3 regions of the Clostridium sp. Marseille-Q7071 genome follow, and region 2 is predicted to be linked to each of the others. Evidence: riboswitches for the same ligand, from Rfam matches in the RefSeq annotation. Region 2 holds a riboswitch; each other region holds the start of a gene.
The links. Region 2 has a riboswitch for S-adenosylmethionine ahead of ACWPW7_RS22555 (MetQ/NlpA family ABC transporter substrate-binding protein). Riboswitches for the same ligand answer to the same signal wherever they lie in the genome.
Positions count from the first base shown of each region.

Region 1: another riboswitch for S-adenosylmethionine. It lies ahead of metK (methionine adenosyltransferase); the one in region 2 lies ahead of ACWPW7_RS22555 (MetQ/NlpA family ABC transporter substrate-binding protein).
Region 3: another riboswitch for S-adenosylmethionine. It lies ahead of ACWPW7_RS01605 (methionine ABC transporter ATP-binding protein); the one in region 2 lies ahead of ACWPW7_RS22555 (MetQ/NlpA family ABC transporter substrate-binding protein).

Region 1 covers NZ_CBCOPR010000001.1:232,649-242,805, forward strand. The annotation lists gene recD2 (SF1B family DNA helicase RecD2) at 1-1,693, opposite strand, end outside; gene metK (methionine adenosyltransferase) at 2,241-3,416, opposite strand; SAM riboswitch class I at 3,499-3,603, opposite strand; partial or broken gene ACWPW7_RS01055 (MATE family efflux transporter) at 3,847-5,187, opposite strand; gene ACWPW7_RS01060 (ABC transporter ATP-binding protein) at 5,314-6,087, opposite strand; partial or broken gene ACWPW7_RS01065 (FecCD family ABC transporter permease) at 6,089-7,131, opposite strand; gene ACWPW7_RS01070 (ABC transporter substrate-binding protein) at 7,203-7,880, opposite strand; gene ACWPW7_RS01075 (hypothetical protein) at 7,847-8,260, opposite strand; partial or broken gene ACWPW7_RS01080 (helix-turn-helix domain-containing protein) at 9,319-10,157, opposite strand, start outside.
Region 2 covers NZ_CBCOPR010000001.1:4,747,981-4,758,137, forward strand. The annotation lists gene ACWPW7_RS22545 (methionine ABC transporter permease) at 1-193, opposite strand, end outside; gene ACWPW7_RS22550 (methionine ABC transporter ATP-binding protein) at 180-1,196, opposite strand; gene ACWPW7_RS22555 (MetQ/NlpA family ABC transporter substrate-binding protein) at 1,216-2,055, opposite strand; SAM riboswitch class I at 2,192-2,302, opposite strand; SAM riboswitch class I at 2,427-2,537, opposite strand; SAM riboswitch class I at 2,662-2,772, opposite strand; gene ACWPW7_RS22560 (VanZ family protein) at 3,040-3,558, shown strand; partial or broken gene ACWPW7_RS22565 (helix-turn-helix domain-containing protein) at 3,737-4,113, shown strand; gene ACWPW7_RS22570 (RNA-guided endonuclease TnpB family protein) at 4,453-5,895, opposite strand; partial or broken gene tnpA (IS200/IS605 family transposase) at 5,912-6,295, opposite strand; gene ACWPW7_RS22580 (hypothetical protein) at 6,234-6,509, opposite strand; gene ACWPW7_RS22585 (UPF0489 family protein) at 6,810-7,652, shown strand; gene ACWPW7_RS22590 (hypothetical protein) at 7,767-7,964, opposite strand; gene ACWPW7_RS22595 (hypothetical protein) at 8,017-8,193, opposite strand; gene ACWPW7_RS22600 (metal-dependent transcriptional regulator) at 8,364-8,744, shown strand; gene ACWPW7_RS22605 (ABC transporter ATP-binding protein) at 8,799-10,157, opposite strand, start outside.
Region 3 covers NZ_CBCOPR010000001.1:345,892-356,048, reverse strand. The annotation lists gene ACWPW7_RS01620 (oligosaccharide flippase family protein) at 1-174, shown strand, start outside; gene ACWPW7_RS01615 (hypothetical protein) at 209-628, shown strand; gene ACWPW7_RS01610 (lipopolysaccharide biosynthesis protein) at 934-2,367, shown strand; SAM riboswitch class I at 2,437-2,539, shown strand; gene ACWPW7_RS01605 (methionine ABC transporter ATP-binding protein) at 2,978-3,943, shown strand; gene ACWPW7_RS01600 (methionine ABC transporter permease) at 3,936-4,595, shown strand; gene ACWPW7_RS01595 (MetQ/NlpA family ABC transporter substrate-binding protein) at 4,612-5,400, shown strand; gene ACWPW7_RS01590 (radical SAM protein) at 5,707-7,017, shown strand; gene ACWPW7_RS01585 (short-chain fatty acid transporter) at 7,980-9,341, opposite strand; gene ACWPW7_RS01580 (DUF2089 domain-containing protein) at 9,727-10,083, shown strand.

The DNA.
Region 1 (10,157 bases), 4.5 Mb from region 2:
GAAGCTCTCTATTCAAATTATCTATTCCAACTATACCCTTTTTCATAGGAGATAAAATTTGTATGTGCTTTGTTTTATCCCATGATCTATTAAATTTGGGAAGTCTAGTATTTATTAAAGATATAATTTGTTCTAATATCTTTTCTGTATCATAACATTCTATAAAATAAAAATCGCTACCTTTTTTATTTAACATAGGCATTTTACCATCATTAATTAAGTGAGCATTTACTGTTATCATACTTTCTTTACCCTGTCTAAATATTTCATTAAGTCTTACAGTCCTTATAGAATTACTCTCTATAATATCTCTAAGCACATTTCCTGGACCTACAGATGGAAGTTGATCTACATCTCCTACTATTATTAATCTTGTGCCCAATGATATTGCTCCTAAAAGGTTATTCATTAAATTAATATCTATCATTGAAGCCTCATCTACTATTAGAACATCACATACAAGAGGACTACTTTCATCTCTCAAAAGTTCAATACCTTCTTCTCCTGCACCTATCTCTAAAAGTCTATGAATAGTTTTGGCTTCTCTTCCAGTAGCTTCTGTCATTCTTTTTGCAGCACGACCTGTAGGCGCAGCCATAAATACCTTCATACCAGCCTTTTCAAATATGCTAACAATACAGTTAATTATTGTAGTCTTTCCTGTGCCAGGACCTCCTGTAATAACTTCAACCCCATAAGATATTGCTCCTTTTATAGCCTCAATTTGTGATTTTGCAAACTTTAAATTATTTTCTTTTTCAAAAGACTTTATTTCCTTTTCTCCATTAACCTCTAACTCATCATAGGAATTTGATGCAAGTTCAACAATTTTTCTTGTTACACCCAATTCTGCATAAAGATATGGAATAGTAAAAACTGCACTTTCTCCATATATATTCTCTATCTTTAATTTTCCTTCTAAAACACTATCATATACGGATTTTTGAATGTTTTCTTCATCAACAGATAAAATCTCTTTACACCTAACAATAAGCCTCTCTAATGGCATATATGTGTTTCCTAAAAGGCAAAATTCATTTACAACATATCTTATTCCACTTTTAATTCTAAAAGGAGAATCTTTATCTATGCCTAAATTTTTTGCTATATTGTCTGCTGTTTTAAAACCTATTCCTGATATAGTTTCTGTTAATATATATGGATTTTCTTTAACAATTCCTACAGAATTTGCTCCAAATCTTTTATATATTTTCATACATTGATTAGCGGAGATTCCATAGGTTTGAAAAAAAATCATAATGCTTCTAAGTTCTTTTTGTGAGGAATAAGATTTCATTATAAGTTCAATTTTTTTCTCCCCTATACCATTAATTTCTCTTAATCGCTCTATATTATTATCTAAAACTTCTAAAGTTCTTTCTCCAAAAAAATCAACTATCTTTTTTGCAGTAACAGGTCCTATTCCTGAGATAACCCCACTAGCTAAATACTTCTCTATCCCTAAAATACTACTTGGTAAAATTTCTTCAATACTTAGTACTTTTAGCTGTTCACCAAATTTAGGATGAATTACCCACTCTCCAGTTACCTTATAATGCTGACCTTCACTAATATAAGGGATTATACCTACAATAGTTTTTTTAATATTACCATTTCTTATATTGGCAATGGTATAACCATTATCCTCATTTTTAAAGACAATATCATCTATTATCCCTGTTATATCTGTCATGAAAATCTCTCCTAAAAATTCTTCTTTTGATTAATTATAACATAGCCCCTTATAGGGTTTCTAATTTTAAACCCAATATATAGATAAATCTAATTGCCTTATTAAAGTATTTCAATGTACAACCTAAAATAATGCACAATTCACAATTAAGGGAAAAATTAGTTCTTCACCTCTAGGGAATAGTTTAATCAATGGAGAATTAAGAATTGACAATTGACAACTATAGTTGAAATTAATTCTGTAAATTAATTTCTTTAAATAGATCTTTTAATTAAAGTGACTATGTCACTTTAAAAATAAATCAATTTTAAATTTCTCAGATTCTGCTGAGAAATGTCCATAATTGTGAATTTTGCATTAATTGTGAATTTTGCATTGTAAATTGTGAATTAAATATAATATACCCTATTCATAATATATTTTTACCATTTCAGAATCATTACAAACCTTTTAAATGTAAATTAACAATTTTCTATTTAATGATTAATATATGTAGCATTATATATAAAATAAAACCCTGTACTAAATCAAGTACAGGGTTTTATTACTATATATATCTTCTAATTTGAGCTACTTTACTTAATTTTTCCCATGGAAGATCTAAGTCTGTTCTTCCGAAGTGTCCATAAGCAGCTGTTTGTCTGTATATCGGTCTTCTTAATTCTAATTCTTTTATTATAGCACCAGGTCTTAAATCGAATACTTCTTTAATTATTTCGACAATCTTATCATCTGATACCTTTCCTGTTCCAAAAGTATCAACTTCAATTGATACAGGATTAGCTACTCCTATAGCGTATGCAAGTTCTACTTCTAGTTTATATGCAACTCCTGCAGCTACTAGATTTTTAGCCACCCATCTTGCAGCATATGCAGCTGAACGGTCAACTTTTGTTGGATCTTTTCCTGAGAATGCTCCACCGCCATGTCTTCCGTATCCACCATAAGTGTCAACAATTATTTTTCTTCCTGTTAATCCTGAATCACCTTGTGGTCCACCTATAACAAACTTTCCAGTTGGATTAATATAGTATTTAGTATTTTCATCTAATAATTCAGATGGTACTATAGCATTTATAACATGTTTCATTAAGTCTTCATAAATTTGCTCTTGAGAAACATCTGGGCAATGTTGAGTTGATATAACTATTGTATCTATTCTTACTGGTTTTTCATCCTCATATTCAACTGTAACTTGAGTTTTTCCATCTGGTCTTAAATATGATAAAGTTCCGTTTTTTCTAATTTCTGCCAATCTTCTTGATAATCTATGAGCCATAGCTATTGGAAGAGGCATATATTCTTCAGTTTCAGATGTAGCAAATCCAAACATCATTCCCTGATCTCCAGCTCCTACAGCTTCAATTTCCTCTTTTTCTTGTCCTCTTTTTTCTATTGCCTCATCAACACCTTGAGCTATATCTGGAGATTGTTCATCAATAGATGTTAATACAGCACAAGTATTGCAATCAAATCCAAATTTAGCCCTTGTATACCCTATTTCTTCTACAGTTTTTCTAACTACCTTTGGAATATCTACATAACAATTAGTAGTTATCTCTCCCATAACCATAACCATACCAGTAGTTACTGCTGTTTCACAAGCTACTCTAGCATTAGGATCGTTCTCTAATATACTATCTAAAACCGCATCTGATATTTGATCACACATTTTATCTGGATGTCCTTCTGTAACTGACTCTGAAGTAAATAATCTTCTCATTTCTTAATCTCCTCCTCACTACGTTTATAAAATAAAAAAACTCTTCTTAGATAAGAAGAGGCTAAATATACATACTTGCACTCTCTTATCTTGCAGAATTACTTCCGCAGGAATTGGCACCGTTGTACATACGCACCGGTTGCCGGGTTTCACAGGGCCCGTTTCCCTCCACCTCTCTTGATAAGAGTAAATATTTTATTATTAAGTTTACTAGATAAATACTAACATAATGTCATTTCCCTGTCAACATTGCTACTGTAAATTATATTAAGGAGAAAATTTTCCCACAAATCTTACATATATTACAAAAAGACACTCTATAAGGATGTCTTTTGCAATATATACATAATCTAGGTATAACTTATTTTAAGTCAAAAGTAATTGCAATTTATTTTCAGTCAAAGTCTCTATTAAATAAACTTAATAAATTCTAAATTACTATCCCTTCCTCTCTCCCCATAATTTTTTTATACGTAAAAATACCTAAGGTATCTGATAAAAACCATCCAATAGGAATTGCTAAACATATCCCAGTAAATCCTAAAGGTGTTATTGCAAGACCATATGCCAAGAGTACTCTAGTTCCTTGGGAAACAAAAGTGAGAATAATAGACACATTAACTTCGCCAAGTCCACGATAAAACCCATAAAACATTTGTAAAAATCCAAGCAATGTATAAGTAACACATACAATACGTAAATAATACACGCTAACTTCAATAACATCAATAGCTTCCTTCTTAACGAAAATTAATACCAACTGTGGTGCAAAAACAAAAACCAGTATAGAAATAGCCAGCGAAAATATAACTATAACTTTTGAAACACCACGGATCCCTTCACGAATTCTTTTCATATTTCCTGCACCTTTATTTTGCGCAACATAGGTAGAAAAAGCATTACCAAAATCCTGCATAGGTATATTAGCAAAAGAATCAATCTTTGAAGCAGCTGCAAAGTACCGCCATTACTATAGCACCAAAAGTATTAACGATACTTTGAATCATCATCATACCAAAGCTTGATGCAGATTGTTGTACAGCAGTTAAAATAGAATAACTAGCAACTGTTTTAAACATCTGCCTATCAAATACAATATCTTGACGCTTAAATTTAATAAAATCTATACGTTTAATTGCATACACAGCACAGCTAACCGCTGAAATACCTGAGCAATAAATGTTGCCAATGCAACACCTGTTACTTCCATATTTAATATTATAGTAAAAACCAAGTCTAAAATTATATTGATTACAGCAGATAAAATTAAAAAGTAAAGTGGGGATTTGGAATCGCCAATAGCTCTAAGTAAAAAAGAAAATGCATTATAAACTCCTGAAAAAATTAGCCCTGCAAATATAAATCTCAAATAATCAGCAGCATATGCTCTTGTTTCTGGTGGCATTTGAAACAACTGAATTATTTGCCCCATAAATAGAGATGTTATTACCGTAAGCGTAATGCTTATAATAAAAATAAATATAAAGGAAGTTGAAATTGCTTTTTTCAATTCTTCATATCGCTTTGCACCAAAAAGTTGAGAAAAAAGTGCAGACGCTCCCATAGAAAGCCCAATCAAAATAGATGTCACAAATGTCATAATTGCAAAGGATGAACCAACAGCAGCTAATGCCTCTTTTCCCACAAATCGACCCACAATAATTGTATCAACAATATTATAAAATTGCTGAAACAAATTACCAATAAACATTGGAATTGCAAATCGAATGATCATCTTCATTGGCTTCCCTTTTGTCATATCAGTTTCCAAATCAAACACCTCCAAATATCTATTTAAGTTAAAAACTTAAATTTCGTCTTCTAGAATAGCATTTTTTCTTTTTTCACATAATTTAAAGTAATCTATATATCTTTAAATTATTGAAATAAATTATGTTCAATTTAATATAGGATTGTAAGCAATAGCTAGTCCACCAGTTACAGGATTCTTATAAATTTCACAATCAATTTCATATACGTGCTTTATAAGCTCTTTTGTTAGAATTTCATTAGGAACTCCATTTGCAATTACTTCTCCACTTTTTAAAACATATAAAATATCACAATAGGTTGCAGCAAGAGAAAGATCATGTAATGCAGCCAAAGTGCCAACTTTTAAAGACTTAACAATTGATAAAATTTGTAATTGGTATTTAATATCTAAATGATTTGTTGGTTCATCAAGTATTAAAAATTTAGGTTGCTGAGCAATAGCTCTAGCTAATATAACTCTTTGTTTTTCACCGCCGGAAAGAGTTAGATAACTTCTATTTGAATATGAAACTAAATCTACTTTCTTAAGGGCTTCATTAACAATTTCATAATCACTTTTATTATTTGATTGCATTAAATTTTTGTGAGGGGTTCTACCCATCATGACCATTTCATATACAGTAAAGTCAAAACTCATATCATTAAATTGTCCAACAACTCCCATTGTTTTGGAAATTGACTTTGGACTAGATTTTAAAACATCTTTCTCATCTAAAAATACCGATCCTTGTTTAGGCTTAATTACTTTATATATACTTTTTAACAAAGTGGATTTTCCACATCCATTAAAAGGCCCAATAATACCAACAAATTGTCCACTACCAACATAGAGAGAAATGTCTTTTATAATATCAGCTCCTGAAAGTGCAACTTGCATATTATCAACTTTTAAATTCATATTATTTTCCTCCAAATCCGTAACTTTTCTTAATTAACATATACATAAACATAGGAGCACCAAGAAGAGCTGTGACAATACCAATTGGCAATTCACCTTTTGGTATGATTGTTCTTGCCAATATATCTGTCCAAATAAGGAAAATCGCACTAGTAAGGATACCTGCTGGTAAAAGCCGCTTATGATCAGAACCAACAACACTTCTAACTATATGAGGAATAATTAAACCAACGAATCCAATGATACCGCATGTTGCTACAATTACACCTGTAACTATAGATGAAATAACCATATAAAGCCTTCTATAAAAATTAAGATTAATTCCTAAAGTAACTGCAGCTTCATCGCCCACTAACATTGTGTTCATTATTCTTGATTGTAACAAGAAAAAATAATAGCTATCATCACAACCGTTCCGATTAAGGGTAAATCCTCCCACTTGGCAGAAGCAAGACTACCCATTGTCCAAAAAGTTATAGAACGAATTCCTTCTGAGTCTTTTGCAAAATAAACAATAAAATTTGAAAATGCACTACATAACGCATTAATTACTGTTCCAGCAAGAACTAACTTGACAGAAGACATTTTGCCACCAATACTCGAGAGCACCAAGACCAAAATAGCAGCTCCTAAAGCTCCAATAAATGCCCAAAAAGCAATCCCCATCTCACCGATAATACTTGTACTAGCAAAACCTATCATTATAGAAAATGTTGCTCCTAAAGAAGCACCTGAGGAAATACCCAATATATATGGATCAGCCAATGGATTTTGTACAGAAGCTTGCATAACAGCTCCACATAAAGCAAGCCCTGAACCAACAATCATTGCTAACAATACTCTTGGAAAACGAATCTGCCAAATAATATCTACAAACATTCCTGACGTAAGTTGACTAAGATTCCCAATTTGTATACCTGTTAATTTATAAATCAATATTCTACAGGATTCATTAAAAGGAATAGACACTTGCCCTATAGATACTGAAATAATAATAGAAAATACAATAGTGACAATTAATAAAAGGATTATTGAATTAAACATATATCGGCTTTTTAATACAGACTCAAAATTTGTTGAAGTATCTTTCCTATCGCTTTGTTTTATCTTTAATATCATTTTTCCCTTCCCCCAAATAATTCAGGATGAATAAATGCTGCTACATCTTCATATAGATCAGCAAGTTGAAGACCACCATTTATCGAATTTGTATATTCTGCCACCATTACATTTCCTGTTTTTATTGCACTGACATTTTTGAGTCTTTCGTTTGAAAGTAGTTTGTTTTTTATCATCTCACTGTTAGGCTCCTGAAATTCTGTGATAATAATTTTTTCCGGATTAGCAGCAATAATTGCCTCAATTGACATCTCGATATATCCATTCTCTGACAATTTCATATATTCTCCGCCTGCACCTTCAATCATTTCATCAATAATGCACCAAGAAGGTGGATAGTAATAATAGGTTTCTCGTGCACTTCCAATAAGCAATACCTTTGGAGTTTCTTTAGCACCTTGAGCTATCCTTTTAACATTATTGATTCTAGAGTTCTGCTCTTTTAGATATATATCGGTCTCACCCCTAACATTAAAAGCCATTCCAAAATTCTTAATTTCCGTAAAATATTCCTCGATGCTGCGTCCTATTGTAAAGTTTACAGCGGAAAGTACTTGAATACCCCTGTCATTCCAAAAAGAAATATCCCCCAATAATTCTTCTTTAAAAGCTGAAGATATGGAATAGATAATGTCAGGTTTCAATGCAAGTACAGCTTCTTTAGATAATTGCACGATTCTGTAATAATTGGCATCTGGTTAATTTGATTAGCATATTTTGAAAAGGATTGATTAAGATAACCTACACCAACAACTTTATCCTTTTGCCCAAATTCAATCATGAGTTCAGCCATAGTTTCTCCAATAACTACAACTTTTTTAGGTTCTCTTTCAATGGTTTGTTCTATTTCTTTACCTTCATTCGTATACATTTTAATAGTGACAGGATAATGATTTCCCCCTTTTGCGTCACTTTTTTCTTGATTTAGTTTTGCATCTTGATTATTTTGGCTTTGCTCTTGATTATCTTGCACCTTCTCAGTATGAGAGCACCCCACCAACATAGAAATACAAAAGGCTATTGCTAAAAACAACGTTGTAAATTTTTTTGACATTTTCCTACCTCCTAAGTAATTCTGTTGTCTTGTAAATAATATAAATTTTTAGAATTCAATTCGCCGCCTTATTTAGACGAACGCTAATTGTATTCGTGTAATAATTAAGCACATAATCTGTGTCTTCTATTAAAATTATCAATGACTAATTTTAATAGAAGAATATACTATGTTATATGTTCAAGTAATCACTATAAATATTATCTATAATACTTGGCAATTTTCTATTTGGTCAGTATTAGAATCTAATTCCTATTTTTGATAATACTTAATTTATGTGTCTTTAAAATGTTCCTATAACTTTAATTAAGTTCTTTAAATAAGTAGCATATATAGATAAACTGCCTTAAATATTTCAATTCACAACTTTAATAAATGGACAATTGACAATTGTAGTGGTAATTAGTTTTAATCAAAATAATTTCTTTAATTATTTTTTACTAGCAATATATTACTCGTGCTTTATAAGAAGTGATTACATTACTTTAAAAAATTATTAGGTGGCTAAACGCTTCACTAATCTACATAAATTTCATATATATTTACATTTTCGTCTCTTTACTGGTAATGATTCTTAATTTCATATGAATCATGTACTATTATACTGAAATAATATCTACTAACTATGTTGATACAAGCATTGTTTATGTTGATAAAAGAACTTTTGAAATCACAAATATTTATGTGTTATGTTCTATCAAATTACCTCATCATCTTTACTAACTTTAGTAGATTAAAAAGAACATGATGATTTTGAAAAGAAGATGTAAAAAATAACCATGGTAAGCTTAATATGAAGGAAAAATTTATATATAGTAACTATAAGTTTTACTTAAGACTATTTCATACTATATTCGTTAAAATACTTCAAAGAATTTATTATTTAATAGTTATTAACTTTTAAAATTGAAATTTATCTTAAGCAAAACAAAGCCACAGGTATTACCCTGTGGCTTTAAGTTTAAAGAGAAATTGATAAACTAAGAAACTGTACAAATCTAAGAATAAAACTTGCAAATAAGTGAGTATTACAAAATTATATATTTAGCAATTGGAAACTAAAGTGATGTAGTTCTATACTGTAATGGTGTTATTCCAAATTCCCTTTTAAATGCACAACAAAAATTACTTGGATTTGAGTATCCTACATCCAAAGCAATTTCATTAATTGACCTATCTGTATCCAGCAATAATGTAGCAGCACGCTGCAAACACATTTTTCGATGATATCTAAAGATAGTGTCTCCATATACAATTTTAAAGCCTTTAGCCAATTTGTTTCTGTTAAGAGCTAATTGCTTTGATAGGGTACTGACAGTTGGAAGTTCATATAAATTCGTCATTAGTATTTCTGGTACTTTTTTAATTTGATTGATTTCAAATTCACTCAAAGATACTTGCTCTATTATGTCTGTTCCGAGGATTTCATAGGATACTATTTTCGAGAATATTTCCATTACTTTACTTTCAAAAATAAAATTTTTGATTTTTTAGGCAAACTACAATTGAATATTTGTAAAAATACATTTCCAATTTCAGGAGATACTTTTATTCCTTGATAATACTGTTGTCGAAGTGTATTTTCCAATTGTTCTATTGTATCCTCCCAAAGTTCAATTCCACAACTTCCGAAATAAGAATCAATAGTCCCTTTTTCAGCAGTAATGGAGATCCCTTGATATTTCTGACCGGCACAATATCTTACTGAACCACATGTTCCTCGAGACATTGATACAGAAAGATCATTTGGAGTCAAACACATATTGCCGACCTTGGACTCTTTTATGGATAAACAACCAGCAACACAGTATTCTACTTCAAAGTATTCTTGTGATAAATCAAACTCTGTTATAATATCATGGTGGAAGACTACATCAAAAATTGTAAGTGTTACATT
Region 2 (10,157 bases):
CATTTATAATGATCCCTGAAACTCCATTTAACATCCTGTTTTTAAAAAATAAGTGGTTAGAACTTAAAAAAAGTAAAAGTCCAAGGAGCCCGCCAATTATTATGGAAACTATTAGTGAAACAGAAACCATAATAAAAGTTTCATTAAGTGCTAATATTAATTCTTCAAAAAGGTTAAAATTATTGGATAACATGTCTAATCACCTCCGTACTATATGTGTTATTTTTTAAATATTGAATAGCTTCAGCTATACTTTCATCATTGCCGCTGATGGTTATATACAATGTTCCCATAGGTAAATCTCCAATGTACTCTATTTTTCCTTGAAGTATGCTGAAAATCACATTGTACTTACTTGAAAGTGTCGATAATATAGGCTCTGTAGCAGTTTCTCCAACATATTTAAGCTTTACAATGTGACCTTTTAAACTCTTAATAAGTTCTTCTGGCAACTGAAAATTTGAGGAATGTGCTAAAAGCTGTTTTGTATATTCATTTTGAGGATTTGCAAATAAATCGTAAACCAGCCTTTCTTCTACAACTTTTCCTTTATCCATTACTGCAACTCTATTACATATTGACTTTATGACCTCTAATTCATGAGTAATAATTACAATGGTCATTCCAAATTGTTCATTTATATCTTTGAGAAGCTTTAAAATAGATGCTGTAGTTTCAAGGTCAAGTGCTGAGGTTGGTTCATCACACAATAATATTTTGGCATTATTAGCCATTGCTCTTGCAATTCCTACTCTTTGCTTTTGTCCTCCGCTTAATTTTGAAGGGTAGACCTCAGCTTTATCTTTTAATCCAACAACCTGAAGAAGTTCATTAACCCTAATATTGATTTCTTCTTTAGTTTTACCAGCAGTTTTAAGTGAAAATCCAATATTCTCATAAACAGTTTTGTTTAAAACTAAATTAAAGTGCTGAAATATCATGCCTATTCCTCGTCTTAATTCTCTTAATTCTTTCCCTTTATAATTTATAATGTTTTTATTATTGATCATTATTTCCCCACTGGAAGGCTTCTCTAAAAGATTAATTGTTCGTAATAATGTACTTTTTCCAGCACCACTTGAACCAACTATTCCGAATATATCCCCTCTTTTAATTCTGAGGGAAACATCTGAAACAGCATGAAGTTCATCGCTTTTTTGTTTGAATTTCACATTAATATTTTTAAGTTCTATCATTCAACATGACTCCTTTTTATTAATAATCAGCTGGCTTTTGAAAAGCTTTATATTGTCCCTTAGGATCATCAATTACTGATTTAAACTTAGAAGATTTAACTACCTCTAATACATCTTTTGATAACTGAGAATCTGCATCTTCTGTTCTTACTGCTATAACATTTATATATCCATCACTAAGTTTTTCATTATATAAAGCTTCGCTAGGGTTAAGTCCTGCAGCAATTGCAAAGTTCCCATTTATAACTGCTAAATCTGCGCTATCTAAAGTCCTTGGAAGCTGTGGTGCTTCTATAAGCTTAAACTCAAGCTTTTTGGGATTCTCTGAAAGATCTTTTTCTGTTGCTATTGAATTTTCAACTTTAGGATCTATTGTAATAAGCCCTGCAGCTTCTAGTACCTTTAATGCTCTTGTTAAATTTGTAGGATCATCCGGTATTGTAACTAGAGCACCTTCTTTTAGTTCATCTAAGGATTTAACTTTATTTGAATAAACTCCCATACCTGCTGTTGGTATTTCTGCAATTGCAGTTAAATTTAAATTATTTCCAGCGCCAAATTTCTCAAGATACACAGAATGCTGAAACATATTGAGGTTAATTTCTTTATTTGCAAGTGCTTTGTTGGGTTGAACATAATCACTAAATTCCTTAATAGTTATCTTATAGCCCTTTTCTTCTAGGGAAGGTTGAATTGCATCTTTAAACATGTCACCATAAGGTCCAGCACACACACCTACTATTATGTCTTTTGCCGGAGCATCAGTTGTAGTTTTTAGGTCATTAGTCTTTCCACATGCTATTAGGCCTAAACTTAATGCAAGCGCCGCTGCTAATGATAGTATTTTTTTTGATTTCATTTTAATCATCCTTTCAATTCACATTTTTATTAATATATTTAATCAAACACTATAAAAAAAAGCTGTTCTCCTATAAGGAAAACAGCAATGATTAAATTTAATAAGCAATAAAATTGCATTATAAAATTTGCTGACATCCTTATCTCTCAGATTTTACAATCTGCAGGAATTGACACCACTACATTCGAATGAGAATGCTGGTTGTCGGGTATCATTGGGCCAGTCCCTCCACCACTCTGGATAAGTTATATTTAGTTATTAACATTTTAATTATTTAATTCTTTTATGTAATAAAAAAGCTGCTCTCCTATAAGGAAAGCAGCATGATTAACTTTAATAAACAATAAATTGTATCATAAAATTTGCTGACATCCTTATCTCTCAGATTTCACAATCTGCAGGAATTAACACCACTACATTCGAATGAGAATGCTGGTTGTCGGGCTTCATAGGACCAGTTCCTCCGCCACTCTGGATAAGTTATATTTAGTTATTAATATTTTAATTCTTTAATTCTTTTATATAATAAAAAAGCTGCTTTCCTATAAGGAAAACAGCATGATTAACTTTAATAAACAATAAATTGTATCATAAAATTTGCTATCGTCCTTATCTTTCAGATTTTACAATCTGTAGGAATTAACACCATTTCATTCGAATGAGAATGCTGGTTGTCGGGTATCATTGGGCCAGTCCCTCCACCGCTCTAGATAAGTTATATTTAGTTATTGGATTTATTATATTATCCATAACAGTAATTGTCAACACTTTTCTAAATAAAATTTTATTCCAGTTCTCTTACATTCCACTTAACAAATAGTATAAGTCCTAAATTAATTATTGCTGTCTAGTTGCTACTGCTGTTGAAAAGTCTGATACACTCCCCAGCATATTCCTTGGCGCTTATTTTTGTATAAATGCTAAATTGACTCGACACCTCGTGATATAATAAATAAAGCATTCAAATACGAAGGAGGCATTCACATGAAAAAAGCAGGTAAAATTCTTTTATATCTTTACTTCATCGTTTTGATCTGGATATTGCTTTTTAAATTTTCAGTTTCGCTGAATGATGTACTTAATCGAGTATTTTCTGGTGAGCAATTACGACATATTAACTTGATACCATTTGGAGCGTCAGGTGGCGTCAAAGAAGTTGTCTACAATATTATTATTTTTGTTCCCTTAGGTATTTTGATAGAAATAGTGAACAAAAAAAGTTCAATGGTTAAAAATGCCATCTATATTTTATTGTTTAGTCTTTTTATTGAAGTGAGTCAATCCATTTTAGCGGTCGGCGCTACGGATATAACTGATCTCTTGACTAACACTCTTGGTGGAATCTTAGGCATACTGATTTATACAACTTTAAGAAAGGTATTCAATTCAGAAAAATTAGATAAGGTACTGATAGTGATAGGTATAGTGCTTTTTGTTTTGGCTATACTATTCGTTTTATTTTTAGTATTTATTATGGGAATTCGCATTAAATTTCTAGGTTGAACGAGACTCAGCTGTTACCTTTAAAGCCAGAACAAAAATTAAAACTCAGTAGCGAATCGTTATTGAATTTACGGAACTCTGCAGAAATGTAGGGTGTTTTTAATTTTAAGCGATAATATAATTAGCTAACTAAAATTATCATAGAATGATAGAAATATCAAATGAAAGGAGTTTGTCATTAAATTATGGTCATATTAAAATGGGGAAAAATAGGCATATTACTTTAACTGCCTCAGATTCCAATGCAATACAAAAAGCCCACAATATTTTAACAAAAGAAGCCTGCAATCCTCCTACCATTAAAAGCTTAAGTAAAATGGTATTTCTAAATGAACAAAAATTAAAAGCAGGCTTTTTAGCAAAATATCATATGTGTATTAGTCAATATACTACTTCCATTAAAATGACAATGGCAGAAAATCTATTAACTACAACAGAATTAAGTATTGATGAAATATCTAAAATCCTTGGATATAATTATAGTGGAAACTTCGTAAAAATGTTTAAAAAGTTCACGGAAAAACACCACTAGCTTTTAGAAAAATGAAGGGTTAAGATGAAGTTCTAAAACCAATAAAAACATCTTACTTTTTCTTATCACTATCCTAACACCTCTAATTTATGTAACTGCTAAGACTGTTGATAATTTGTAACAGCTATATTACATTCTTCGCAGCTGAATCTCTCACGACTAAAGTCATAAGGTTCTTAGGTACTATCCAAACTTCTTTTGGATAGCCGATAATTGCTAAAGCAATATCGGTTAACACCAAATACTGGCTTGGTTTCCCTAAGACTTTATCGGGCAAAGTTTCCGTTGAAACTATTATCACCCTACGGGGTTTATCATATTGGCTCGGTTCAAAACCATATGCCCCAAAGTAGTATAGACTTTTAGAGTCCTATGCTACTTATTTGTTTTTTATCTAATTTTCTAATTCTTTTTATTTCTTTATTATGCAACTTGAAGAAGTTTTCAAAAGTTGCATTTGCTCTATCTATATCTACTTCTTTTAAGTTATCCTTTGTATTCATTATTAGAAATGCAGAATACATATCTCTTTGAATATTTCCTTGTTCAAATTCATTCCAACGTTTTGATAATGGCTTTTTAACATAAGTTTCTGTGAAGTGTTCAAATTGACTTGCTTTAACTTTGTAAGTATTTATTTTCTTAATTGAAAGACTGTAGTATTGAAGTTTCTTATCTATAAGAGTTATAAGCATACTCGGGGCTTTGTTACTAAGAGATTTTCCAAATCTTTTCTTGCGATTAATCTTTCCAGTTTTCTCATTTATAGTAATTTCTTTTGCCTTTTTTTGAAGTCCTTTAAAATTCATAGTTTCAACTCTTACATCAAGACCAAGAGAAAGTATGTGATTAGCAAGTTTATTATGAGATTGTTTTCTCTTATCGGCTATTTTCCTTTGAATTTCAGAAAGTGCAAATTTAGTTTTGATATAACTTTTACTTTGAACCCATTTGTCACGATTTCCTACTTTAATTGTGCCATCTTCATTATATTTGTTAGGATTATTTGCTCTACGTTGTCTATCAAGTTTTCTTTGAAGAGCTCTTTTAAGTTTTTCGTCTATATTTATATCTTCTGCAAGTTCTAATATTTTAACTTCTTTTTCACTTGCTATAGCAAGAGTAGAAGTACCAATATCTAGGCCTACACGAGAATTTTCATCAGTAGAAACCTTACGGTTGTTCTTTTTTGGTGGAACACCCTCGAAAGTCATTTGAACAAAATATCTATTTTTACCGCGGATAACTTTTTTGACAAGTTTGCAAAACTTTAATTTATCTAAAAAACATTGATTTGCATACTCGTCATTTCTTTTTATGATTACTGGCATTGTTAGCCCAAGCCATTCCATTACGTTTCTATCTTCAAAATATCTAAAGCCTGTGATATTTCCTTTTTCACGTACAGAATAGAACTTACTGAAATCTTTAAATCTAACTTTCTTAGCTTCTCCAAACATTAGTTTTTCAAAAGAAGTAAAAGAACGTTCTGCGATTTCTTGAACCATTTGAGAACCTAAGTTTTGTTTAAACTTTTGCCCCATAGGTTTCACATATTTGTTTAGATCAAACTTAGTTACACCAAAATCTTTTCTAAGTTTATTGAACATTGCATTACGTTTTTTACCTTTTTCCATTTTCATTGCAAGACCATATTCTTTTTGTCTTTGCATTAATCTATATCTTGAAAGAATCTCTCCAAGACAAGTATTGTAGATTTGACGAGCAATATTCAATCTTTTTTCTAATATATCTTCTTGCCACTTTTCCGTTTTCAATGGAAGTGTCAAAACGTAGTTTGCCACTAGAGAAATTCCTCCTTTATTTTTTCTGTTGATTTTGAATATATTTTCTTATTTGTTCTTCTGTATTTTCACTTATAGTGGCTACGAAGTAGCTCGGGTTCCACATATGTCCACCCCATAATCTATTTTAAAGTTCAGGATGCAACTAAAACATTCTTCTTGCAGATATACCTTTTAATGATTTTAGAATATTAAGTATATAGTGTTGTGGAGTACACTCTATTAGCAAATGTATATGGTCTTTGTTAGTTTCCATTTCTACAATGGTTATAACATTATCATTTACAAGTTAATTTATTATATTCTTTAAGTCTTCTTCTACATTTCCAACGAGAAGTTTATGGCACATTCGTCTCGGCACTGAAGTACTGAGTATTCTGTGTTGTGTGATAAAATAAATTTATGACTCTTTTATCACCAATCCAAGGTAAAGCTCCTAACATATGATTTAAACTTAAAGTATCTGAGCCTCTATTAACTTGTTCTATCAAATAATCCCTAACATCAACTGGAGCATCTTTAAATATTACTTCAGGATAACACTCATTCTTCTTTAATAATGCTCGTAGACATTCTTCAATTTCTGTATTTAAAGTACTATCTGCATAAGTCAAATGTTATTTTTTATTTTGTAATTTTTATATGAATATTTTACCACAACCCATTTCTACATTTTTGATAAAATACAACTATCTCACCGTATTGCTTCTAAGTGAGGTTTTTCATTAAAGCTAGTTTTATAATACTTCTAATGAATAATATATTAAGATTGAAAACTAATTAAAACCAGCCGTGATGATAAAAATTTTTTCACAACATAACCATCTCCCAAAGGACACTTTTCCTTTTATTAAAGATATGATATGTTATATAATGTCGAAAATTGTAGAGTATTTTTAAAGGAGTGATTATTGTTGAAAACAGATAAAGTAACTGAAAAAGTAGTAAGAGGAAAGAAAATTTATATTGTAGAAAATCATCACGAAGTTATAATTCCATGGTCAGAATATGCCTCTAATAATGAAACTGCACCAGTATTATTAACTTTTGACCACCATATGGATACTCGTAGTGCATTTTACAGGCATTCTTGTAAGGTTGCTGGTCTAGAATGGAGACCTGTAAGAGATCAACTTATAGCAAATGCATATATAAATGAATCAAGTACAATTGCATCATCATTAGACAAGCTTTCCAATGATGAGCATATAGATTTTGCATTACAAACAGGGATGATATCAGACGCAGTAGTATTTAGCCTACTGAGTGCAGGTATTTGCAGAGATTATGCCAATAATAAAATATACTATATAGATCCTTGCTACACTAGCAAATGTAAAAAAAGTTCACATGGCGATGAGTGCCAAATTGATGTATACGATAAGGTAATAGAAGGAGCGGAACTATTATTTAAATTAAATCAGATAAATAATTTTATACCTGGTTTTTTTATCTCGAATAGAATAAACAAGAAATTTATTTTAGATATTGATTTGGATTGTTTTCATACTAAAAAAGCTATCAATGCCGTGGACATGTCTGTTTTTAACTATTTAGTAAATAATGCAGAAATAATTACTATAGCAACGGAAGGATATTATGTTGAGTTAGAAAAAAAGGATAACGATATAAATGAGAATTATCTTTTAGAAAAGTTATTAGTACATATAGAAAATGCTATAAAAAGGACGGAAGGTAATAAAAGATTTAAATCCTCTAGATACAATAACACAAGAGAACTTATTACAGTATCTTGAAGAAGTCATTGTATTAGAGTCTATTGCTACTAAAATCACAATTGAGGTCAAGGGAAATAGATTTTCAATTTGAAAATTCTCCCCTCACTGTGAAAGCAAACTAACATAATATCCCTAGACCAAAATTTCAACAGGGTCAGTTATGTTAGCGTACAAATTAACATTTTTCCTATTTTTCTTGATAAACTCCTCTTCCTCTTTTCTTTTTATTTTCTGATAGCATGACATACAATAACCACCGGTTCTATCAGCTGTTGTTTGCAAAATAGTTGCCTTACAACCTTTACTTCTACAAGGTATACGCTCACTCAAAACTATTCCTCTCTTTCTGTGCTATAACTGAAATAATTATATTTTTAGACTTTCAATCAAATATGATAATTTTAGGGTGATTACATTTATTCTCAAAAGATGTTTGCATCAATGCAAAAGTAAATGCCCATATTACTCTTATGTTATAACTTGTTGATGAATCAAACTTCATATCAAAACTGTTTACTATTGGAAGTAATTTTTCTTTAGAAATTTCTACTTCATCCAAATTTTTAATACTTCCAATACTTTATATACGAATTATTATAATACAAATTCTTGAATTCCTACAAATATATCTATTCTTGGAACTCCATTTTAAATATGTTATTATTATTAAAAGACTTTTTATTAATGTAGAGCGAATAAAATCAATTTTAAAAATCACAGGAGATTTGTATGGAAAAACTTACTTTTGTAATGGAAAATTATTTAGAAGCTATCTATGAGTTATCTGAAGAAGGCAAAGGAGTTAAAATGACTCGTATAGCAGAAAAGCTTGGAGTAACTAAAGCCAGTACTAATAGCGCTATGGTAACTTTAGCTGAAAAGGGACTTATAACCAATGAAAGATACAAGGAAATATTTTTAACCCCTTTAGGCTTAGAAATAGCTAGATCTACATCTAAAAAGCATCACATTATTAAAGATTTCTTTATAAAAATTCTAAACATAAATAGTTCTATTGCAGATGAAGATGCTTGTGCTATAGAACATGTTATTAGTTCAGATTCTGTTTACGCTATGCAAAAATTTCTTTCAAAACATGAAAATAAATAAAAAATAACGACTCAAAATTGCTTTTGCGATTTTAAGTCGTTATTTTTTTTATCTTTAAGATACCTGACTTCTATAGAGCATAGCATAAGCTCCTCCATAACGGATCAACTCATCATGGGTTCCTGTTTCTTTAATGCCTGTTCCTTCTAGAACTACAATTTTATCTGCATTACGGATAGTTGACAATCTATGGGCAATTACTATAGTTGTTCGATCTTTTGAAATTTCATCTAATGCAGCTTGGATTTCTTTCTCTGTTTTTGTATCAAGAGCTGATGTAGCTTCATCCAAAATAAGAATAGGTGAATTTCTAAGAATTGCTCTAGCTATGGAAATTCTCTGTTTCTGTCCTCCAGAAAGACGTACTCCACGCTCACCTATTATGGTATCATAACCATTTTCTAAATTTTCAATAAAACCATGAGCATTGGCTGCCTTTGAAGCCTCAAGAACCTGCTCTCTAGTAGCTTCTTTCCAGCCATAAACAATATTTTCATAAATTGTTCCATTAAATAAAAAGGTGTCCTGCAAAACCATGCTTATATTATCCCTAAGACTCTTTAAAGTTACATCTTTAATATCCATTCCATCGATTAAAATGCTTCCATTTTGAGGATCATAAAAGCGGTTTAAAAGGCTGGCTATTGTAGTTTTACCAACTCCAGTTGCCCCAACAAAAGCTACAGTTTCTCCTGGATTTACTTTTAAATTTATATTTTGTAAAATGTTTATTTCATCATTGTATGAGAAAGAAACTTCCTTAAACTCAACTTCTCCTTTAACCTTAGGCATTTTCTTTGCATTAACTTTCTCTCCAACATCTGGAACTTCATCCATAACCTCAAAGACACGCCTGCACCCTGCAAGTGCGTTACCTGACATTTCCATAAGCCTTGAAAAACTCTTTATAGGTCCATAAAACATGCCAAGATACATAGAAAATCCTACAATATCTCCAATGTTAATTTCTCCTCTTGAAACCATAAATCCACCAAATATTATAACTATAACAGAACCTAAAGCGGTGAAAAATGCAAGAAGCGGGAAAGTGGTTTCAAAAAAGAAGCTTGCCTTTAAGTATGCTTTACTATGTTTTATAGAAAGATTCTTAATCCTTTTTTCTTCTCTTTCCTGTTGATTGAATATCTGTATTTCTTTAATTCCAGAAAAATTATCTTGAACAGTACCAGAAAGTTCTCCTCTAACCATAGAATTCTGCTTCCATATAGGAGAAAGATGCTTACTCTGCCAAAGAGTAATCATAATAAGAAAAGGAATAGTAACAAGACTTAAAAAAGCTAACTTTACATTAATAGAAAATAATAATATCCCAACACCTACGAAAGTCAATATATTAACAACAAAATCAGGAATTACGTGAGCTAAAAGAATCTCTACCTCCATAACGTCATT
Region 3 (10,157 bases), 4.4 Mb from region 2:
AGTTCTTTTTCTACATTTTGGACACCTGTGGCTTTTGAAAAATATAAAAATGAACCTGAAAATGTAAAATTTTTTGAGAACATGAATCAAATTATAACCATAGTCATGTTTTTAGGAGGAATACTCTTAATACTTTTTAGAGATTTAATAATACTTATTCTTGGTAGAATATAGAGTAGCAAGATTTATTATTCCATTTTTAACACTTATGCCAATAATGTACGCCATATCTGAAACAACTGTTATAGGAATTAATTTTCTTAAAAATCCTAAAGCTCATATTCATATTTCAGTAGTATGTCTTGTATTAAACTTAATAGGGAATATCATATTAGTTCCTATGTATGGAGGAAAGGGAGCAGCTATTTCTACAGGGCTTTCTAACATTATATTTTTTATAATGAGAACTTCTATTTCACTAAAGCATTTTAAAGTAAATTATCACTTAAAGAAATTTTCAATTATAACATTGGCATTTACATCTTATGTACTATATGCAACTTTTAATAAGGTTAATATGATTTATATATTTATAGGAATTGGAGAGCTTTTATTATTATATATACTTTATAAAGATTATATAAATAGGGGAATATCAATATTTATTAAAAAGTATATTAAGAAATAGTTTATATATACTACAGCAAAATTAAAAACATCTTAATTTATTATATGAAAAATTAAGATGCTTTAACTAATTGAGAATTAATTTCGACCTTAAATGTCAATTGTCCTCGTCAATTCTCCATTGACAAAGTTGTTAATTAAAATATTTAAAGGCATAGCTATACTTAGATATACAACAACTTTTTAACCATTATGACTATATGTTAAGGGAACTAAAATATTGACATAATAATATAGAAGTATAAAATAAAGTTATATGTCTTTTAAGACAACTATAAAGAGAACGTTAAATGAAGGAGAACTATTATGAAGAAGGATAGTTTGATAAGTAAGTTTTTATCTTTTTCCATTGGAAGTTGGATTAGCATTCTTATAGCAGTTGTAACAACTCCTATAACTACTAGACTTTTATCACCAGAGGAATTTGGTAAATTTTCAATGTTTGAGTTATACACAAATATAACAATGGCTTTTATAATTTGTGGAATAGACCAAGCCTTTGTTAGATTTTTTTATGAAGAGAAAGAGGAGGACAGAAAGAACTTACTCTTTAGTTGTTTAAAAATTCCTTTTATACTAAATATAGCTTCTATATTGATATTAGTTTTATTTGGCAAACAAATATCTAACTATTTATTTGGAGAATATAGTATAAGAATAATTATATTATTAATAGTACATACAACATTTCTAATACTTAATAGATTTGCAACTATGCTAATTAGAATGCAGCAAAAGGGAAAAGCATATTCTGCACTTTTAATAGCACAGAAAGTTTCAAATTTAATATTTATACTTCTATCAGCAGGATTTTTTAACAGAGATTTTAGAACACTAGCTTATGCAGCCTTTTTCTCTAATCTTGTAGTTACATTGGTGGGGGTAGTGGTAGAACTTAATTATTGGAACATATTTACTTTAAATAAAAAAGATTATAAGAGAAGTCAAAAAGAAATATTAGAATATGGAATACCATTGCTATTTACTTTTGTAATCACTTGGCTTTTCCAATCAGCAGATAAAATAGCGATTAAACATTTTAATGACTTGAATGAAGTTGGAATATATGGATCAGCTTTTAAAATTATTTCTATATTAAATATAATTCAAAGTTCTTTTACAACATTTTGGGTTCCAGTAGCATTTGAACGTTATGAAAAAGATCCTAATGATACAAAGTTTTTTGAGAAAATGAACTTATTAATAACAGTGGTAATGATGCTTGGAGGCATACTTCTAATATTATTTAGAGATTTAATAATATTATTACTTGGTAAAGAATATAGAAGTGCTATTTTCTTAATTCCATTCTTAAGTTTTATGCCAATAATGTACACAATATCTGAAACTACTGTTATGGGAATTAATTTCCTTAAAAATCCTAGATCACATATATATATTGCAGCAGTATCATGCATAGCTAATATAATAGGTAATATTATATTAGTACCTATATATGGTGCAAAAGGTGCAGCTATTTCAACAGGAATTTCTTATATAATATTCTTTGCTATGAGAACTTTTATATCTTTAAAGCATTTTAGAGTTAACTATCATATAAAGGAATTCTCTATAATGACCGTAGCATTAACACTCTACGTATTATACTCAACTTTTATGGAAGTTAACTTAGTTTATATACTTATAGGAATAGGTGAAATCATTCTGTTAATGGTTGTATATAAGGATTATTTAGGAGAAGGACTAAAAAAACTCAAATTAAAATTGAAAAAAAATTAAAAGTACTTGAAAAAAATTTAAAATAGATATAGAATAGTATGTAAGAAAAAAATAATAAAAAAATAATAACACTTATTAAGAGTGGTGGAGGGACTGGCCCTATGAAACCCGGCAACCAGTACATTATGTACATTGGTGCTAAATCCTGCAACGTTATGTTGAGAGATGAGGATACTTTGGTATATCAAGCCCGAGGATTTCCTCGGGCTTTAATTTATTTATTCGCGAATAATATTTATTATACAATATTTACTATTTTTAGATAATATTTATCATCTAATATATATAAGATAAAACAATTAATTAAGATACAATATCTATTTCCTGCTAGTAAGATATAAAATTCGACTTAAGTTTGAGTTATTACTATATTCTGATGAAATAATAAAATGAAAGCTGTAGTGATACATTCACAAGTCAATTTTTGAAGATACTAAATAAGTATCTTAGAATATAAGCAGCTAATTATAATAATTAGTAATTTATATCTAGAACTTTATTGATTTCTTTTATGATAGAAAAAAGTTTTTAGTAATATTAAAAATTATTCACAATTATGAAATAGATATAGTGTATAGCAAATTATGTACTAAAAAAAGGGGTGATACTTTTGATAGAAATTTTGTCAGTAGAAAAAAGCTTCGGAGACTTAAAAGTACTGAAGGATATAAACTTAAAGATAAATAAAGGAGAAATATTTGGCATAGTTGGTCATAGTGGTGTAGGTAAGTCTACATTACTAAGATGTCTAAATAAACTAGAAAAGTATGATAGTGGCATTATAAAAATAGAAAATAGAGAAATAAATAACTTGCAAGGAAAGGAACTGAGAGAATTTAGAAAAAATTTAGGAATGATTTTTCAAAATTTTTCTCTTCTTGAAAGGAAAACTGTATTTGAAAATATTGCGTTACCATTAGAATGCTGGGGATTTGATAAAAATTATATAAAGTCAAAAGTTTTAGAACTATTAAAGGTAGTTAATTTAGAAGATAAAGTTAATTCTAAACCTAAAGAGCTTAGTGGAGGACAAAAACAAAGAGTAGCAATAGCTAGGGCATTAGCTTTAGATCCGCATATACTTTTATGTGATGAAGCAACTTCTGCATTGGATCCAAAAACAACTAAGGATATACTAAATCTTCTTAGAGAGATTAATGAAAGACTTAACATAACTATAATTATAGTTACTCATCAAATGGAAGTAATAAGAGAAGCTTGTAATAGGGTTGCAATTATGGAGAGTGGAGAAATAGTAGAGATGGGAGAGGTTGAAGAGCTTTTTATAAAGCCGCCTAAAGCTTTAAAAAGATTGATAGGAGAGGAAGAAATTGTTCCAGCTAGTGGAGTAAATATAAAAATATTTTTTCCTAAAGAAGCATCTAATGAAAGCATTATAACTTCTATGGCAAGAGAATTAAATATTGATATGTCTATAGTGTGGGGAAAGCTTGAAAGATTTAGAGACGATGTGCTAGGAAGTCTCGTAATTAATATTGATAATTGTAATAAAGAAAAAGTTATTGATTATCTTTCAACTAGAAATATATCTTGGGAGGTGATTAATAATGAGTAGTGAGATTATAACCCTATTAAAAGGTATATTATTAAAAGGTTTTTTAGAGACTTTATATATGGTATTTTGGTCTACAATATTTGCTGTAATATTGGGGTTTTTATTAGCATTAGTATTGACAGTTACTAATAGAGATGGATTAAAGCCTAATAGATTAATATATAAAGCTCTAGATGTGGTTATAAATATTTTAAGATCATTTCCTTTTATAATATTAATAATAGCCATAATTCCTTTGACTAAAGTTTTAACAGGATCAATAATTGGTGAAAAAGCAGCGATTGTACCTTTAACTATAGGAGCGGCACCTTTTGTCGCAAGGGTAGTAGAGTCAGCATTAAATGAGGTAGATAAATCATTGATAGAAGCAGCCAAATCCTTTGGAGCCAGCAACTTTCAAATATTATTTAAAGTAATAGTAAAGGAAGCTATGCCTTCTATAATATCAGCTATAACTTTAACTACAATCACTATCATAGGATATTCAGCAATGGCTGGTGCAGTAGGGGCAGGAGGATTAGGCTCTGTTGCTATAATGTATGGATACAACATGTTTAATGAAAAGGTAATGATATATACGATTATTGTATTAATACTTTTAGTACAATGCATTCAATCCTTTGGAAATATAGTTTATAAGAAATTGAAATAATAGGGAGGTAATTTAAATGAAAAAAATTTTAACAATAATATTGAGTGGTTTATTAGTCTTTACATTAGGAGCATGTGGGAAAAAAGCTGATAGTAAAAAATTAACAGTAGGTGCAACAGCAGTACCTCATGCAGAAATATTAGAGGAAGTTAAACCAATATTAAAAGAAAAAGGATATGAGCTTGAAATTAAAGTTTTTTCCGACTATGTATTACCTAACAGAGCAGTAGAAGATGGTGAGCTGGACGCAAACTTTTTTCAACATATTCCATATCTCGAAGAATTTAATAAGAATCACAAAACTAATATAGTTGCATTAAATAAAGTTCATTTAGAGCCATTAGGATTATATTCAAAGAAAATAAAAAACTTAGATGAATTAAAAGACGGTATAACTATAACAATACCAAATGATCCTACTAATGGATCAAGAGCATTAAAACTATTAGAGGAAAATAAAATTATAAAACTTCAAAACAAAGATTTAGTTTCTAAATTAGATATAGTAGAGAATCCTAAGAATATAAAGATACAAGAAATAGATGCACCTCAACTCTCAAGAACTTTAGATGATGTGGAAGCTTCTATAATTAATACAAATTATGCACTGCAAGCTAATTTAAATCCTACTAAAGATGCTATAGTAATTGAAGATAAGGAATCACCTTATGCTAATATAATAGCAGTTAAAAGTGGAAATGAAGATAAAGAAGATATAAAAGCTCTATGTGAAGCTATAGCTTCAGAAAAAATTAAAAAATTTATAGAAGAGAAATATAATGGAAGTATAATACCGTCATTTTAAGGAATTTTATAATGTATTGATGCAAAGGGGCTGTTTTAGAATTAATTTTTTAAATTAATTCTAAAACAGCCCCTTCAAATTTTTTTTTGGTTTAAATCTCATATTTATTTAACTTTTTTAATATGTAATTTAGAGTTAAATTTAGTAAATAAGCTTATTAAATTGTATATTTTAAATAATTTTCAATAAAATAAGATGAATTTATAACAATTACTTTTGAATATTAAAAAAATAATTACATAAGAAGGAAAAAATTCAACAATATAGAATATATAGATACAAAGCAGAAAGCGAGGGAAAAATAATATGAAAAAATCTAGATACAATTTTTTCTTTGATTTTGAAAGAGATGAGAAAAAAGTAGTGGCTTATAACGCTAGAACTAATTCATTAGCTTTGATGGATAAGAAAGATTTAAATAAATTTTTAGATTTTGAGAAAGAAAAAAATAGCATTAGTGAAGAATTACTTAATGATTTGGAATATGGGGGATTTATTGTACAGGATGATTATGATGAACTAAAAGAAATAAGATATTCATTATTTAAAAGTAGATTTGGGACAACTTCACTAGGACTTACTATAGCGCCTACATTAAATTGTAATTTTGGATGTGTGTATTGCTATGAAAAAAATAGTAGAAATACTACTGTAATGGATGAAGATATACAGAAACAAATAATAGAATTAATAAAACAACATTCATCAAGTATACATACTTTATCAATTGTTTGGTATGGAGGGGAACCTCTTTTAGCGATGGATGTGATTGAAAAGATGTCTAAAGAGATAATTAAGATTTGTGAAGAAAAGAATATTACTTATATTGGGCAGATGATTAGCAATGGATTTGGTATAACAGAAGATATTGCTAAGAAATTAAAGGAATGTAATATTTTATCTATGCAGATAACGTTAGATGGACCAAAAGATACCCATGATAAGAGAAGATTTCTTTTAGGTGGACAAGGAACTTATGACAAAATAATTTCTAATTTAGATATTATTAAAAAATACATCAATAGAATATCTGTAAGAATAAATGTAGATAGGGAAAATGAAGAAAAAGTGGAGGAAGTTCTTAAAGAAATAAATCATATTAATACTGAAAATAATATTTTAGTATATCTAGGATTTGTGGAACCAACCAATAATTGCTATGAAAATAAGAAATGTTTAAGTAGACAAGCTTTTTCAGAAGCACAACTTAAATTTGCGGGTAAACTTGTAAAATATGGATTTGAAGAAGATACTCCAATAAGATACCCTTCGTTAGTTCACAATTATTGTGGTGCAGATATGATAAATAGCTATGTTATAGACCCTAAAGGATATTTATATAAATGCTGGAGTGATATAGGAATGGAAAATTTAAGCATAGGTAGCTTAAATGAAGAAAAGGCAAATGCTAATAATATATTTAAATATCTTTTATATGATGCTAGTGAAGATGTAAGATGTAAAGATTGTAATATACTACCTATATGCATGGGTGGATGTCCAAGATATAGAATAGATGAATTTGATTCTATTAGGTGTTCAGAATATAAATACGTATTAGAAGATTACTTAAAGAAGGCTGCTAACCATTACTTATCAGTAGCCAATGATTCATAGTTCTTGCTAAGCTTTTAATGATTTATAAGAACTGCAAGATGTAAAATTTATTGTTGGTATTGTTCATTGTATTTCCTTTTAAAGTAATCTTATCATGATTAGAGGGAAAACAATGTCCATATAAATCAATAAAACTTAAATTAGAAGAGGAGGAAATAAAATGAAATATTTAGTAAGCCCAAAAAACATGAAGATATTTGCATCAAGTCCTGAAAATACCATGTTGCCCAACATTTTGCTGGGGAAAACTATGTAGTGGTGCTAAAGCTGAACCATGCTAAAAAATTAGAGACTATTTAAAAGATTAACAAGTTTAGTAATTAATTATTTATAGTAAAAATATAAGGGGGAAAATAAAATGAAATATTTAGTAAGCCCAAAAAACATGAAGATATTTGCATCAAGTCCTGGCCCATGTTGCCCAACATTTTGCTGGGGAAAACTATGTAGTGGTGCTAAAGCTGAACCATGCTAAAAACTACTAATTATTCATTTTCTAATAAAAAATTATTATTAAATATTTTCTAAAATTATATTATTTTAATCGTTTTTTATTAATTTGCACTAATAAAAAAGGAGGAGAAAATATAATGAAATATTTAGTAAAATCTATAAACAAAAATATATTTGCGATAAGTGATGATGACAGTTGTTGTCGGAGTTTCTGTTGGGGAAAATTATGTTCTCCAAAACGTAAACCAATTTGCTAAGGACATAAATGGTTATCATGGCTCTATCTTATATTCGTAATTGGCACGTAATTCTAATGGTAAATATAATTAAAGGATAGTGTATGTTTTATTATTTATTAAAATAGTATCTCATAATCCATTTTTATTTAAAGTGACAGATGAAATTATAAATTCATTAAATTAGATACTTTATATGAAAAGTCATAGTTTTAATAAAAAGAAGGGATAGTTAATACTATCCCTTTAAATGTTAGAAAAAAGCCAATTGTTTTAGAATATGATACCACACAATAGGAATCCAGCTGTTATTACTAATCCTGAATATATAAGGTCAACTATACAGTATCCCATTATGTCCTTAGCACCTAGTCCAGCGATTCCTAAGGCTGGTAATGCCCAGAATGGTTGTATCATGTTTGTCCATGCATCACCCCATGCAATGGACATAGAAGTTATTGCTGGAGATACTCCTAAAGCTTGACCAGCAGGTAGCATAATAGGAGCTTGAACCGCCCATTGTCCGCCTCCAGAAGGAACAAAGAAGTTAACTATACCTGCACTTAGGAAAGAAAATACAGGGAAAGTAACTCTATTTGAAATTGAAACAAAGCCGGTTGAAATTAATCCAGCAACTGAAATACCAGATGAATTTGCTCCAATCATCATTCCAGTAAGTCCAGCATAGAATGGGAATTGTAGTAAAATACCGGAAGCACCTTTTGCAGCATCTGATATAGCAGCTACATAATTTTTAGGTGTTTTATGAAGTAAAATTCCTAAAAATAAGAATATAGTATTAACAATATCAAGATTTAAATTAAATCCATTTTCTATAAAGTAATAAATTATATAAGAAAAACCAAGCAAACACAAAATTATTGAAATTACAGGACTATTTTCAATTTTATCAGCAGGAGTCATGTCAACAGTGCTGGCAGCCTCAACCTTAGCTTCTTCTAATAAAGAAGGATCAATAAGTACTGTTTCCTTTTCGCTAGGATGCATTGCTCTATTTACCAAAGGTAAGGTTAAAAATAAAACGATTACAATTCCAAGCATAACAGGATTAAAAATAGTTTCGCTAGTAGATATAGGAGCATCAATTACTCCTTGAGTAAGTTTTTTTACAGCCTCTCCACCGCCAGCAACTGTTAATGGAATTGATCCAGAAAGTCCTGCATGCCAAACTAAAAAGCCAGAGTAAGCAGAAGCAATAAGTAAACGATAGTCTACTTTTTTTACAACTTTAGCAATTTCTTTTGCAAATATTGCTCCTATAACAAGACCAAAGCCCCAATTTATCCAACAAGCTAACAAAGATACCATGGTAACAGTTATAATTGCTTGAAAAGGTGTTTTGGGAATTCGTGCTAGTCTTTTAAGCAGTCTGTTAAATGCAGGTGCATTAGCTAAAGCATGTCCAAGTACAAGTACTAAAGCCATTTGCATTGAGAAGGCAAGTAAGGTCCAGAAACCATTACCCCAATGTTTTACCATATCTAACGGACTTTGTTTAGTTAAGAATATTCCTAGGATGAAAACAATGAAAGTAAGTGCGGAAGCAAAGATAAATGGATCAGGTAAATACTTCTGTACTAACTTAACACAACCGTTAGTAAATTTTTTAAACATAAATATCCCCCCTATAATATGATTCTGATAACTAGTTCATATAAATTATAACTCTTTGTTAACTTATTATCAATATACAGATTACATAAAGAATGTAAGTATTTAGGATATAATGTATTTAATTGATGAATAAACATATATTATTGCTATATAATAAATTTTTGCTATGAAACTTATTCCAGTACAAGAATATATATTGTAATTAGGATATTTTAATAAATTAATTTATTATGAAATACCAATTATAAAAATTAATATTATTAATAAGTAAATTAATAATATTAATTTATTTCCTGATTATAATTAAAATATTTAAAATATATATTGAAAAATATAAAATGTATAGTATAATTAAATTATAAAACAACAAATGGAAGTGATTACTATGTACAAACTTATAAGTAAATGTCCGGTATGTGCTTCTAACCTTAAAATCACAAGATTAAAATGTAACACATGCAATACAGTAATAGAAAATGAATTTGATTTACCAGCTATAAACTATTTAAATGATGAACAAATACATTTTATGGAGGTATTTTTAAAGTGTAGGGGAAGTATTAAAGATGTTGAGAAAGAATTAAAAATATCTTATCCAACAGTAAGAGCAAAACTTGATGATGTAGTAGAAGCATTAGGATACAAATTAGCTAGAAAGAATGATAGCAATGATGACATATTAAATATGTTAGAGCTAGGAGAAATTACAGCAGAGCAGGCAATAGAAATGTTAAAAAAATAATTAGGTAAGGCATCTTCAAAAAATAATATACCAGTATGTTAGCCTATTTTCTATCACACTACGTTGTCAGAACC